Regions from separate parts of the Pseudomonas anguilliseptica genome, predicted to be linked through region 4. Evidence: predicted binding sites of a transcription regulator. Region 4 holds the regulator's gene; each other region holds the start of a gene.
What was found. Region 4 encodes FliA, which starts transcription of late flagellar genes. Its sites were predicted from a motif close to CTAAAGTTTNNNNNNNNNNNGCCGNTAA; they were not measured.
Positions count from the first base shown of each region.

Region 1: motA (flagellar motor stator protein MotA) is a predicted target of FliA. The motif match lies at 1,926-1,953, and genes of this name have one in related genera.
Region 2: BLW24_RS19415 (methyl-accepting chemotaxis protein) is a predicted target of FliA. The motif match lies at 1,295-1,322, and genes of this name have one in related genera.
Region 3: BLW24_RS17285 (flagellar protein MotY) is a predicted target of FliA. The motif match lies at 1,808-1,835, and genes of this name have one in related genera.

Region 1 covers NZ_FNSC01000001.1:757,874-761,498, reverse strand. The annotation lists gene BLW24_RS03665 (rhodanese-like domain-containing protein) at 1-329, opposite strand, end outside; gene BLW24_RS03660 (HDOD domain-containing protein) at 375-1,889, opposite strand; gene motA (flagellar motor stator protein MotA) at 2,009-2,860, shown strand; gene motB (flagellar motor protein MotB) at 2,869-3,625, shown strand, end outside.
Region 2 covers NZ_FNSC01000001.1:3,954,739-3,958,363, reverse strand. The annotation lists gene BLW24_RS19425 (alpha/beta hydrolase) at 1-34, shown strand, start outside; gene rlmM (23S rRNA (cytidine(2498)-2'-O)-methyltransferase RlmM) at 39-1,094, opposite strand; gene BLW24_RS19415 (methyl-accepting chemotaxis protein) at 1,354-2,919, shown strand; partial or broken gene BLW24_RS19410 (fatty acid cis/trans isomerase) at 3,039-3,625, opposite strand, start outside.
Region 3 covers NZ_FNSC01000001.1:3,537,689-3,541,313, reverse strand. The annotation lists gene BLW24_RS17290 (argininosuccinate synthase) at 1-719, opposite strand, end outside; gene BLW24_RS17285 (flagellar protein MotY) at 851-1,774, opposite strand; gene pyrC (dihydroorotase) at 1,980-3,026, shown strand; gene rnt (ribonuclease T) at 3,023-3,625, shown strand, end outside.
Region 4 covers NZ_FNSC01000001.1:3,294,816-3,298,440, forward strand. The annotation lists gene flhF (flagellar biosynthesis GTPase FlhF) at 1-364, shown strand, start outside; gene fleN (flagellar synthesis regulator FleN) at 442-1,272, shown strand; gene fliA (RNA polymerase sigma factor FliA) at 1,269-2,015, shown strand; gene BLW24_RS15935 (chemotaxis response regulator CheY) at 2,112-2,486, shown strand; gene BLW24_RS15940 (protein phosphatase CheZ) at 2,506-3,294, shown strand; gene BLW24_RS15945 (chemotaxis protein CheA) at 3,306-3,625, shown strand, end outside.

The DNA of each region.
Region 1 (3,625 bases), 2.5 Mb from region 4:
TAGCGCGTGTGACCAATTACATCCAGCAGCCAGATAAAGCGTCCGGCCCAGCCGCCACCTTCATCGTCATACACCACATAGACGGCATTGGGGTTATGCCCGAGTTCGCCGAACAATTGCTCAAGTTGAGCCTGCTCAGGCAGCAAGCCGGGTGCTGGAGGCTGGCCCAGTTGGGTGCGCTTGGGGTCGACAAAGTGTGCGCCAGGGATATGGCCGGCTGTGTAGCGGACGTTGCTGGTCAGGTCGACCAGGATCAGCTCAGGCGCATTCAGGCGGCTGGCCAGTTGCGCGGGTTCGATCAGCAAGGGCAACTCAGCGAAGGCGGTCATGCCGGGCCTCTTTTTGCGGGAAAAGGACGGATTGTAGCGGAAAGCCTAGCGCCCGCGGTTGGCAAAGCTGGCCAGCGCGCGCTCAATGCATTGCACGGTTTTGCCGAAGCCCTGCACGCTGGCATCGCTCAGTGCCGGGCCACCCTGATCGGCAAAGATCAGCATAACCACGCGGTTGTTGCTGGCGATTGAGCGAATCAGCAAATGCTCGCTGGGGAACAGGCTCTTCAGCGAACCAGGCAGCATGGCGGAAAACTGCGCGATGTTGGCCGTGCTCAGTTTTAGCTGCGCGGGGGCACTGAGCAGGCGGCGCAGCACCTGGCTTTGTTGCGGATCAAGGCTAAGGCTGGCGGCGGCTTTGTCCAGGCCGCTCTGCTGCTGGGCGATCAGGCGTGTGTGGTTGCGGTCGGCCAGCAAAATCAGTACCCGTTGCATACCGCAGGCCTGGATTGCCTGATTGGCGCAGGCGGTCAGCTGCAACACATTGCTGAACGCGCTGGGCAGGGCGAGCAGGTGCGCGCATAGCTGGCGCCACTCGCTGACAACTGCGGGCTTGGGCTGTTCGACTATGGTTTGCAGGTGCCGCGCCTGCCATGGCCAGAGCAGCGCTTCTGCCGGGTGCCAGAGGTCGGTGCCGGGTATCTGTCGGGCGCTGCTGACGGCATTCTGGTGCAGCAGCTGTTGCACGTTATCGAGCGGCAGTTGCAGGAATAAACCGGTCAGGCGCTGCCAGCGCAGGCTATGCGGACTGTTCCAGACGTGGTGCGCGGACAGTGCCAGGCCGTTGGCCAGCAGAATGCTGTTGGCCGGTTGTGTCAACCAGCGGCGCAGGTTGCTGTCGGCGTCGAGAGTTTGTTGCTGATGCAGTGGATGTTCATTGTCGCGGGCGATATGCAGTGCCTTGACCAGCAGGCGTCGATCGCTGACCAGCAGCCGATAGCCCTGAGTAACCCACTCCGGTAAATGCCATTGCTCGCTCAGGGCCAGGCAGAGCTTCAGCAGCGGCACGCCCAGCAACTCCTGCTCCACCTTGCTCGCGGCTTCGCCCTTGACCAGCACACGCTGCTCCCACACGTCGAACAGCTCAGGGTGGGCGGCGAGCAAGGTCCAGATCGGCGCGAGAAACAGCAGGCTGCCCCAGTGTACTTCTTGCCACAACCGCGCCAGGCGGCCAGCAAACAGGCCATTGGCCTGGTGGCTGGCATGCTGGCTGATCAGCAGAATTTGCCGCAGCGCTTTGGGTAACTCCTGCTCTGGGAGTGCGGGCAGGGCATTGAGCAGGTCTTCGGTGCGCTTGATGCCGAGGCGGCTGATCGCCGCTTCGAGGCTTTCAGTTTGCTCGCTCAGCCCACTGCTCTTGCGGTTGGCTTCACGCAAGACGCTTAGCGCCAAGGCAGGGCAATTTTGTATCAAATCCGCCAACTCGCGCATGGAGCGATTGCTGTCTGCCAGGGCACGGCGCAGCTTTTGCTGACTTTCGAGGGAGGCAGGCAATAGCTGGCTGTCCAGCTGCTTGAGCCAGTCAGTCAGGGCGCGCGGATAGTGGACGGGCTTTGGCATGCGGGTTGAGACAAGCTGGCTTTTGACCTTAACTGGCTATAGTCTCGCGCAAAACTTCCGATAAATAGAAGGGTTGTTTTGCAAAGCCCCTTTCTACCCTCTCTGGCAAGTCTCTTTCTATGGTAAAAATCATCGGCATCATTGTTGTATTCGCCAGCGTGTTGGGCGGTTTTATTCTTTCCGGTGGCCAGTTTATGGCGTTGGTGCATCCCTTCGAGGTGATGATCATCGGTGGTGCGGCGTTGGGTGCTTTCCTGCAGGCCAACCCGGGTAGCGCTTTTATGCATGTGTTCAAGAAGTCGCTGAGCATGTTCAGCTCACGCTTTACGCATCACTACTACCTGGATGTGCTCAAGCTGCTGTACGAGATTCTCAACAAGAGCCGCCGCGAAGGCATGATGGCCATCGAAGCGGATGTCGAAGACCCGGCCGCCAGCCCGATTTTCAGCAAGTATCCCGGCATCCTCAAAGATCAGCAGATGACCTCTTTTATCTGCGATTACCTGCGCATCATGTCGTCCGGCAACATGGCTCCGCACGAGCTGGAAGGCCTGTTCGACATGGAGATCGCCAGCCTCAAGGAAGAACTCGAACACCCGGCGCATGCTGTGGCCAAGGTGGCCGATGGTATGCCGGCCATGGGGATCGTGGCTGCGGTACTGGGCATCGTGATCACCATGTCGATCCTCGCCGAGGCGGATAACGCGGAGATCGGCCAGAAGGTTGGTACCGCGTTGGTGGGTACCTTCCTCGGGATCTTGGCTTCCTACGGCTTCTTCGGCCCGCTCTCGGGTGCGTTGGAGCACGATGCCAAGGAAGAACTGAACGTCTATGAGGCGATCAAGGCCGGTCTGGTGGCTTCGGCCTCGGGTATGCCGCCATCGCTGGCAGTGGAGTTCTCGCGTAAGGTGCTGTTCCCTGCGCACCGTCCGAGCTTTGCCGAGCTTGAACAGGCCATGCGTGGGGGCTAACGCGAGCCATGGAAAATAACCAGCCGATTATCGTCAAGCGGGTCAAGAAGGTTGCCGGTGGCCACCACGGTGGTGCCTGGAAAATCGCCTTCGCCGACTTTGCCACAGCGATGATGGCGTTCTTTCTGGTGATGTGGCTGATGTCTACGGCCACGCCCGAGCAGAAGAAGTTGATTTCTGGTTATTTTCAGGACCCTGTGGGCTTCTCCGAAAGTGCCAGCCCCTATGTGATCGACCTGGGCGGTACACCGACCCCGGCTCCCGACCGCACCCTTAACCCGGAGCCGCAGGAAGAACAAAGTCCTGCCGAGGATTCGCAAGCCGATGTGGACAAGCTGCAGGCCGAGTCGATAGCCGAAGAAGTTGAGCGCGAGCGGCTGGAGTTGCTGTTGCAGGAATTGCAGAACAAGGTTGAGGAAAACCCTCAGCTGCAGAACTTCAAGGATCAGATTCTCTTCGAAATCACCCAGGACGGTCTGCGAATCCAGATCATGGACGCCGAAAACCGGCCGATGTTCGCCTCCGGTAGTGCGCGCTTGCAGCCGTATTTCGAAGATATCCTGCTGGCCATGACCGACACTATCGCTGCGGTGCCGAACAAGATCAGCGTCAGTGGTCATACCGATGCCGCGCTCTTTGTCGGGCGCGGCGGTTACGGCAACTGGGAGCTGTCCGCCGATCGTGCCAATGCGGCGCGGCGGGTGCTGATTGCTGGCGGCTATGACGACGAGCAGGTCGCGCGGGTAGTGGGCTATGCCTCCTCGG
Region 2 (3,625 bases), 660 kb from region 4:
GCTGCCGCTGCAACCGCAACTGGCCAGGCACTGAGGGGCTATTTACCTAAGCGGCGCAGATGACAGGTGACTTCTTCGCGGTCGTGATAAAGCTGCTTGCAGGCGATCGACACCTTGATCTTGCGCGCTGCAAACGCGTCCTGCATGCGCAGCAACAGGCGACGCACTTCGGCGTAACGCTGCTTCATCGGCAGCTTGAGGTTGACCACCGCTTCCCGGCAATGGCCGCCGCCAATCCAGGTTTCCACCATCGCCGCAGTTCGCGCCGGTTTCTCGACGATATCGCAGACCATCCAGTCCACCGGCTGCTTGGGTGTCCAGGTGAAACCGTCGACCATCAGGTGATTGACCAGGCCAGTGTCCATCAGGCTTTCCGCCATCGGCCCGTTGTCGATGGCGGTGACCAGCATGCCGCGCTTGACCAGCTGATAGGTCCAGCCGCCCGGCGCGGCGCCAAGGTCGACCCCGGTCATTTCATCGGACAGGCGTTCATCCCACTGCTCGCGGGGGATAAAGGTGTGCCAGGCCTCTTCCAGCTTGAGGGTCGAACGACTCGGCGCTTCGCGGGGGAATTTCAGCCGAGGAATGCCCATGGGCCACAGCGCCGAGTTATTCGCCTCGGCCATGCCGACAAACACCTCGCGACCACTTTTGAACGTCAGCAATAAGCGCGGCTTGCGTGCATCGTCAACCAGCTTGCCAGCCTTGCTCAGGGCGTTGCGCAGCGGCGCTTCGAACTTCTTGCAGAAATTCGACAGCTCCTTGCCGTCGTTGCTGTCCAGCACTTCCAGCCACAGGCTGCCAAACGCCGGCAGGTCGGCCAGATAAGCCAGTAGCACACTGATGCGATCCGTTTCCGGCAGGTCAATAAATACGCCGCGCGCCCACTGCCGAGGAAAGATCAGCTGAGTGAAACGCACCCCGTGCATCAGGCGCCCGGCACCGTCATCCTCGGTGCAGATAAATTCCGCGCAGGCGGTACTCGGCTTGGCCTTGGCATACCCGGCAACGTCCAGACGCGCGGCGTGCTCGGCGATTTCCGCGCACACCTCATTTTCAAAACCCGGACGGCAGTGCAACAACAACGTATTCATCAGCGACTCTCCTCAAGGCGCGCATCATAGCCGAGTCACCCGCCTATGCTTGCTTTGCATCGGCCTTTTCCTGATCTGCAGGTTAGACTGGCGCCATCGCGCAAGGCTCTGGCCCTGCCAATCGATCATCGGCCGCCCTAGCAAAACAACGGGGTAAACGACCACAACCTGCCTCTTGCCAGTTACACCTGGATTCACGGCTAAACTTCCGCCAGCAACGGCCGAAGTACCGGTAACGTTTAAAGGAATAAAGAACGCCATGCGCAACAACCAACCTATTACTCAGCGCGAGCGCACCTTCCCCGCGCAGCAACGACTGATCTCCACCACCGACCTCAAAGGCCAGATCACCTACTGCAATGACGCCTTTGTCGAGATCAGTGGCTTTAGCCGCGATGAGCTGATTCGTGCGCCACATAATCTGGTGCGCCATCCGGACGTGCCGGCAGCGGTGTTCCAGCATATGTGGGACACCCTGAAGAAGGGCCAGCCGTGGATGGGTATCGTCAAGAATCGCTGCAAGAGCGGTGACCATTACTGGGTTAACGCCTACGTCACGCCGGTCACAGAAAACAACCAGGTCGTAGGCTACGAATCAGTACGGGTAAAGCCGACTGCCGAGCAGGTACGTCGCGCCGAGGCGCTGTATCAACGTATCAACAGTGGTAAATCGGCAATCCCCAACAGTGATCGCTGGCTGCCAATCGTGCAGGACTGGTTGCCGTTTATCCTGGTCAGCCAGGTCGGCTTTCTGATCGGCGTATGGCTCGACTCCAGCTGGGGCTTTGCCATCGCCGCCGGTTTGTCGGTGCCACTGGGGCTGGCCGGGTTGAACTGGCAGCAACGCGGCCTCAAGCGTCTGCTGCGCCTGGCCGACCAGACCACCTCCGACCCGTTGATCGCGCAGATGTACACCGACAGCCGCGGCGCTCAGGGCCGTCTGGATATGTCCATCCTCAGCCAGGAAGCCCGCCTGAAAACCTGTCTGACCCGTCTGCAGGACACTGCCGAGCAGCTCACCCTGCAAGCCAAACAGGCCGACGCCCTGGCGCACAACAGCTCCGCCGGACTTGAACGCCAGCGCAGCGAAACCGACCAGGTCGCTACCGCGATCAACGAAATGGCCGCCACCACCCTGGAAGTGGCAAGCAACGTCGCCCGCACTGCCATCGCCACCCAGGACGCCAACCGCCTGACCAGCGCCGGCCGTGGCATTGCAGCAGAAACCCGCCAGGCCATTCAGCGCCTGTCGCAATCGGTCGGTGATACCGGCGAAACCGTGACCCGCCTGGCCCAGGACAGCACTGAAATCGGCGGCGTGGTCGATGTAATCAAGGGCATCGCCGACCAGACCAACCTGCTCGCCCTCAACGCCGCCATCGAGGCCGCACGCGCCGGTGAAATGGGCCGTGGCTTTGCCGTGGTGGCTGATGAAGTGCGCTCACTGGCGCAGCGCACTGCCGAATCCACCGGGCAGATTCACCAGCTGATCGCCAAACTGCAGCGCACCGCCGAAGAAGCGGTGCTGACCATGGAGGTCGGCCGCAAACAGGCCGACGAAGGGGTTGAACGCGTGCAGCAAGCCGATGAAGCGCTGGCCGGCATCAGCGACGCGGTGGCCAATATCACCGATATGGCCAACCAGATTGCGGCAGCCGCTGAAGAGCAGAGCGCGGTGGCCGATGAGGTCAACCGCAGTATCACCACCATTGCCCAACTGGCCGACCAGACCGCAGGTGAAGCGCACGACACCGCCCTGCTCAGCGAAGCCCTGACGGCCACTGCCAATGGTCAGTACGCACTGGTGGAACGCTTCAATCGCTAAAACCGTAGGTTGGTGCTGAGCGCAGCGAAGCCCAACGCAGGAACGCCAAGCTATGTTGGGCTTCGGCGCTGCGCGCCTTAACCCAACCTACGCCCTGCAGTGCGCCGCCTGCCTGCTTGCTACAAGTTCTCGTAACGGTTCATATCCAGCACACCAGCTTCCAGCGGTTCGGTCTGTTGGATATAGGCCGACATGTCGTGGAAGTAGCGCCAGAACTCTGGATGAGTGCGGCGAATACCCCAGCGCTCGACGACCTTCTCAAACGCCGACTGATCACGCGCCTGTTCCAGTGCCGTGACAAACTCCGCCGCCTGCTCCACCCGCATATTGAAGATAAAGTTCGGATAGCTGCTAAGCACCCCCGGATACACCGTCAGGGTATCCAGCGCCGGCTGGTAGCGCAGTTCCTCACCGAGCATAAATGCCACGTTACTGTGCGCTCGGTTGCGCAGCAGGCTGTATACCTCACGTTGGCCATCGGCCATTTCCAGCCGTAGCAAGGTTGCCTCCGGCAGTTGCTCGATCACCTTGAGCGTGCCCGCAGGTTTTGCCGTCAACCGACTCAGGGACTGCTCGGCGCGCTGCAACTCGACGTCCAGCCCCGGGCGATGGCAATGTGCGCCAGTACAGCGGTTAATCGGATCAGGTCGCGCATTCAGGCTGCCGTAGCGCTCCAGCAGAGCGTCGACAAAGCTGCGCTTGGGAT
Region 3 (3,625 bases), 240 kb from region 4:
CTCATGGCCTTGCCGTCGATGGCGACAATGTCACCGGCGCGGTAGGTCAGCTCGATATAGGTCGGGGTATCCGGCGCGGCTTCTGGCGACTTGGTCCAACGCCACATGTCTTCTTCGTGCTCGGTCCAGGTGTCTTCCAGCACGCCGCCTTCGTAGGAGATGTGCAGCAGGTTGGCATCCATGGAGTACGGCGACTTCTTCTTGCCGTGACGCTCGATTGGGATGGCGTGCTTCTCGGCGTAGTCCATCAGCTTCTCGCGCGACAGCAAATCCCACTCGCGCCATGGGGCGATGACTTTTACGCCGGGCTTGAGCGCGTAGGCGCCCAGCTCGAAACGTACCTGGTCGTTGCCCTTGCCGGTGGCGCCATGGGAGATGGCGTCAGCACCAGTCTCGTTGGCGATTTCGATCAGGCGCTTGGCGATCAGCGGACGGGCAATGGAGGTGCCCAGCAGGTACTCGCCTTCGTAGACGGTGTTGGCGCGGAACATCGGGTAGACGAAATCACGCACGAATTCTTCGCGCAGGTCGTCGATGTAGATTTCCTTGACGCCCATGGCCTGGGCCTTGGCACGGGCCGGCTCGACTTCCTCACCCTGGCCGAGGTCAGCAGTGAAGGTCACCACTTCGCAGTTATAGGTATCTTGCAGCCACTTGAGAATCACCGAAGTGTCCAGGCCACCGGAATATGCCAGGACTACCTTGTTTACGTCGGCCATGCCATCAACTCCACGGGGTTGTGCGGGAAAACCGACGATTCTACTGCCCATGCCGTCTGATTCACAGAGGCGCGACAGCTTGTGACGACCAAGCGACGGATAATTGTTGGACAACAGACGAATAGCAGGTGCTAGGAGGTAGTCGCTGGCTCCGCAGCAGCAGGTGCGGGATCCATTGCCGGCGCAGGCGACTCTGCCGCTTCTGGCACCCGATCTAGCAGAATGGTGACCCGACGATTCTTCGCCCGATTGGCTTCATTGCTGTTTGGTGCCACCGGGTAGCGTTCACCGTGAAAGCGCATGGTGATCTGCTCGGCAGGAATGCCGTTGGCCTTGAGGTACTCCATCACCGCCAACGCACGGCGGCGCGATAGGTCGCGATTGGTCAGACGATTGCCGCTGTTATCCGCATGACCATCGAGCTGGATGCGATTGACGCTGGGGTCGGCCTTGAGAAAGCTCAAAATGATATCCAGCTTGGCCTGGGCCAGCGGTTCCAGCGCCACCCCACCACCCGGAAAGCCGACCTGGCTCTTGCGCACCTGATCAAAACTCACCGGCAACAGCTTGGCCGTGCAATCCAGGTACTCGTTGTAGGCCTTGTTGAATTTGGCCGGCAGCAGACGCACCTCAACCGCGTCACCGCCCATCGCCGCACGGTGCCGTACCAAGGGGCTACGACCTTCCAGCAGACCGGTTAGCAAGCGCGTACCTTGCTCCTGGGAGCTGTTGAACAGCACCTCGGCCGGCACCACACTGACCGAACCCAGATTGATATCACCGCGCCCCGGTTGCCAGGGCGCCGCCGCCGCCAGCAAGGTGGCATTACCGGCACCCAGCCAGCGCTCACGGGCTTTCAGGCTGAAGGTGACCTGTTCTCCCGCCCGCCGTACAAACACCCCCGAACCGAAATCGGTAATGGGTTGCGACAATCGGCACTCGAACTGATCGCCCTCTACCTGCCACTCGATCTTCTCCAGACGAGTCTGGAAGCTGATGGCCAGGACGGGCTGGCTTGCCAGCAGGCAAAGCACCGCGAGTGAATAAGGGCGCACGACAGACTCCAGGGAATACGGCTTACCCTCTGTCTATCGGTGCCACGGCGAAAAACTTGAGCAGCGCTTTATGCCTCTTCTATAGGTCGGGCCATAAATCAATCCCGCCTTCAGTCAGCTTTACCTGCCGCGCCCGCTTTCAGCGTGCTGCCACGGGGCTTTTCCGGTAGCATTCTCGCCACGTTTTGCCCGCCTGGAAGCTTCCATGACTGACCGCCTTACCCTGCTGCGTCCCGACGACTGGCACATCCACCTGCGCGACGGTGGCGTTCTGCCGCATACCGTCGCCGATGTAGCCCGCACCTTTGGCCGCGCCATCATCATGCCCAACCTGGTGCCGCCGGTACGCAACGCCAGCGAAGCCGATGCCTATCGCCAGCGCATTCTCAATGCCCGCCCTGCTGGTAGCCGCTTCGAGCCGCTGATGGTGCTGTACCTCACCGACCTGACCCAGCCTGACGATGTGCGCACGGCCAAAGCCTCGGGCTTTGTGCATGCGGCCAAGCTCTACCCAGCCGGCGCGACGACCAACTCCGATTCTGGCGTAACCAGCATCGACAAAATTTTCCCGGTGCTCGAAGCCATGGCCGAAGTCGGCCTGCCGCTGCTGGTACACGGTGAAGTGACACGCAGCGAGATCGATGTATTCGATCGTGAGAAGATCTTTATCGGCGAGCACCTGAGCCGGGTGGTCGAGCGCTTCCCGCCCCTTAAAGTGGTGTTCGAGCACATCACCACCCGTGATGCGGTGGAGTTTGTGCAAGGCGCTTCGGCCAACGTCGGCGCCACCATCACCGCCCATCACCTGCTTTACAACCGCAACCATATGCTGGTGGGTGGTATTCGCCCGCACTTCTATTGCCTGCCGATTCTCAAGCGCAACACCCACCAGGACGCTCTGCTGGATGCGGCCACCAGCGGCAATGTAAAGTTCTTCCTCGGCACCGACTCGGCGCCGCACGCCAAGCATGCCAAGGAAGCCGCCTGCGGCTGCGCCGGTTGCTACACCGCCTATGCGGCCATCGAGCTGTATGCCGAAGCCTTCGAGCAGCGCAACGCGCTGGACAAGCTGGAAGCCTTCGCCAGTCTGAACGGTCCGGACTTCTACGGCCTGCCGCGCAACAGCGACAGCATCACCCTGGTGCGTGAAGACTGGACCGCACCTGCCAGCCTGCCGCTGGGCGAGCAAACCGTTATCCCGCTGCGCGCCGGTGAAACCCTGCGCTGGCGTCTGCTGGAGCGCCAAGCGTGAGTGAAGACCTGTACGACGACGAAGCTGAAAGCGGCAGCCACTCCGGCCCGCGCCACCCAATGGCGGCACGCTTTCGTGGCTACCTGCCGGTAGTCGTGGACGTGGAAACCGGTGGCTTCAACTGCGCCACCGATGCTCTGCTGGAAATTGCTGCCACCACCATCGGCATGGATGAAGGCGGTTTTCTCTATCCGGAGCACACCCACTTCTTCCGCATCGAGCCATTCGAAGGCGCGAATATCGAGCAGGCCGCGCTGGACTTCACCGGCATCAAACTTGATCACCCATTGCGCATGGCGGTGAGTGAAGAGCATGCCCTCGGCGAGATCTTCAAGGGCCTGCGCAAGTCGCTGAAAGCGAACAGCTGCAAACGGGCAATTCTGGTCGGGCATAACAGCAGCTTCGACCTGGGTTTCCTCAATGCGGCCGTGGCGCGCTGCGGCATCAAACGCAACCCGTTCCATCCGTTCTCCAGCTTCGACACTGCCACCCTGGCCGGCCTCGCCTATGGTCAGACCGTATTGGCCAAGGCCTGCCAGGCTGCTGGCATCGATTTCGACGGCAAGGAAGCACATTCGGCCCGTTACGACACCGAGAAG
Region 4 (3,625 bases):
GGAAGCACTGGCCAGCCGCGGCGTCAATGCAAAAAATTATCTGGTAATGGCCGCTACCAGTCAGGGCCAAGTGCTGAAAGCCGCCTACCATAGTTATAAGCGCTGCGGATTGTCTGGCTGCATCCTGACCAAAGCGGATGAAGCTACCAGTCTGGGTGAGGTTTTAGGACTGGCTATTAGCCAGCGTCTACCGGTAGCCTATCTCACTGATGGGCCACGCATTCCCGATGACTTGCAGATTCCCCGCAGTCATCAACTGGTGAGCCGGGCCGTAGGGCTGCAGGCTAGCCAGGACCCAAGCGAGGATACGATGGCGGAGATGTTTGCCGGCCTTTACCAGCAACCCACCCGACGCGTCAGCTAAGCGTCGGGCTGTTGGAATTGAACCGCGCTTAGCCGGCCAAGTGGCTCCAGTCGAAGTTAGACAAGGTGTGTAGAAATATGGGTATGCATCCCGTACTGGTGATTGCGGTGACCGGCGGCAAAGGTGGCGTCGGTAAGACCAACGTCTCGGTGAACCTGGCGTTGGCCCTGGCCGATCTTGGTCGCCGGGTGATGCTGATGGACGCTGACCTGGGCTTGGCCAACGTCGATGTGCTGCTTGGCCTGAGCGCCAAACGCACCCTGGAAAACGTCATCAGTGGCGAGTGCGAACTGCGCGATGTATTGCTGCAGGGGCCGGGCGGTATTCGTATCGTGCCGGCCGCGTCTGGTATCCAGAGCATGGTGCAGCTGTCACCCATGCAGCATGCAGGTTTGATCCAGGCGTTCAGTGATATCAGCGACAATCTTGATGTGCTGATTATCGACACTGCCGCCGGTATTGGTGATGGTGTAGTCAGCTTTGTTCGCGCCGCTCAGGAAGTGCTGGTGGTTGTGTGTGATGAGCCTACGTCGATTACCGACGCCTATGCGCTGATCAAACTGCTCAACCGCGACCATGGCATGAACCGTTTCCGGGTACTGGCCAATATGGCTCATAGCCCGCAGGAAGGTCGCAACCTCTTTGCTAAGCTGACTAAAGTCACTGACCGTTTTCTCGATGTTGCCCTGCAGTATGTAGGTGCAGTGCCTTACGATGAGTCAGTGCGCAAGGCCGTGCAGAAGCAGCGCGCGGTCTACGAAGCCTTCCCGCGCTCGAAGTGCGCGCTGGCGTTCAAGGCGATAGCCCAGAAAGTCGACGCCTGGCCGTTACCGGCCAACCCGCGCGGTCATTTGGAGTTTTTCGTTGAGCGTCTGGTGCAGCAACCGATCGCGGACACGGCCATATGACAGCAGCCTCTGGACTTCGTATGTATAGCAAGGCGCAGGCGCAGGATTCCCAGCACCAGTTGATCGAGCGCTACGCGCCCCTGGTCAAACGCATTGCCTATCACCTGTTGGCCCGTCTACCGGCCAATGTGCAGGTCGACGATTTGATTCAGGCCGGGATGATCGGTCTGCTTGAAGCGTCAAAAAAATACGACTCCAACAAAGGTGCCAGTTTCGAGACGTTCGCCGGTATTCGCATTCGCGGCTCAATGCTTGATGAAGTGCGCAAAGGTGACTGGGCGCCGCGTTCGGTGCATCGCAATAGCCGCATGGTCAGCGACGCAATTCGAATAATTGAGGCCAGAACCGGCAGAGACGCTAAAGATCAAGAGGTTGCGGCCGAACTCCAATTGAGTCTCGAGGATTACTACGGCATTCTGGGCGACACTTTAGGCAGCCGCCTGTTCAGTTTCGACGACCTGCTTCAGGACGGCGAACACGGTGGGCTGGGTGAAGACGCTGGCAGCAACCACCTCGAACCTTCTCGTGATCTGGAAGATGAACGCTTTCAGGCGGCCCTGACAGATGCCATTGCCAACCTGCCGGAGCGCGAACGCCTGGTGTTAGCGCTATATTACGATGAAGAACTGAATCTTAAAGAGATCGGCGAGGTGTTGGGGGTTAGCGAATCACGTGTAAGCCAACTACACAGTCAGTGTGCCGCTCGTTTACGCGCTCGTTTGGGTGAGTGGCGTGCACATTGAGTTGTTTCGCTAACGCTGGGCCGGTTTCACGATTAAAAGCGCACGCAGGTTGCTGGGTGCGTTTGGGACTGTACGGAGGTCGACTTGGACAAGAACATGAAAATCCTCATCGTTGATGACTTTTCAACGATGCGACGGATCATCAAGAACCTCCTGCGTGACTTGGGGTTCACCAACACAGCGGAAGCCGATGATGGCGTCACCGCGCTGCCCATGCTGCAGAGCGGCAGTTTCGACTTTCTGGTGACCGACTGGAACATGCCTGGCATGACAGGCATCGACCTGCTGCGCGCGGTGCGTGCAGACGAGCGCCTGAAAACTCTGCCGGTGTTGATGGTCACCGCAGAAGCCAAGCGCGATCAGATCATTGAAGCAGCCCAGGCTGGGGTTAACGGTTATGTAGTTAAACCGTTCACTGCCCAGGTGCTGAAAGAGAAGATTGAAAAGATCTTCGAACGGGTCAACGGCTGATGTCTGCCATGAGGGTGCTATGGAACATAAAGATTCCGTTCAGGGTGACCTTGAGTCGAGCCTGAAACACAACGCTCGCCAACTGGTAGACAGCCTGGAACAAGGCAATTTTGGTGAAGCGGTACAGTTGATACATGAGCTCAACAAAGCGCGTGACCGTGGTTTGTATCACGAGATCGGCAAGCTGACCCGTGAGCTGCATAACGCCATCGTCAATTTTCAGCTCGCCCCCCATATGCCGCATGCCACGGAGGTTTCGCAAATAACCGATGCCACCGAACGGCTGAATTACGTGGTAACGATGACCGAAAAAGCGGCCAATCGCACCATGGATCTGGTTGAGCAGAGTGCCCCACTGGTTAACGACCTCAGTGATGAGGCGCAGAGCCTGAGCGCTGATTGGGGACGCTTTATGCGCCGCGAGATGAGCGCCGATGGTTTCCGTGAACTGGCCAAGCGTGTTGAGCTGTTTCTCGCGCGTAGCGAGCGCGACGGTGCCAAACTGTCTGGGCACCTCAACGATATTTTGCTGGCTCAGGACTATCAGGATTTGACTGGGCAGGTGATCAAGCGAGTAACCCAGCTGGTTACCGAGGTGGAAAGCAACCTGCTGAAGCTGGTGTTGATGGCCAGTCAGGTGGACCAGTTTGCCGGCATTGAGCACAACCATGAGTTGCTCCGCGCCGAACAAGAAAAACAAAAAGAGCCTTCCCGTGGTGAAGGTCCGCAGATTCATGCCGATAAGCGTGAAGACGTCGTATCCAATCAGGATGATGTCGACGACCTGCTTTCCAGTCTGGGATTTTAGGAGCACGTCTTATGAGCTTCGGCGCCGATGAAGAAATCCTCCAGGACTTCCTGGTAGAGGCCGGCGAGATTCTTGAACTACTGTCCGAACAGCTTGTAGAGCTGGAAAGTCGCCCGGACGACATGAATCTGCTCAACGCTATTTTTCGCGGGTTTCATACCGTTAAAGGTGGTGCCGGTTTTCTCCAGCTCAACGAGCTGGTGGAATGCTGCCATATCGCAGAAAACGTCTTCGACATCCTGCGTAAGGGTGAGCGGCGCGTCGACTCCGCTTTGATGGATGTGGTGCTGGAAGCACTGGATGCCGTCAACAGCATGTTTACCGAGGTCCG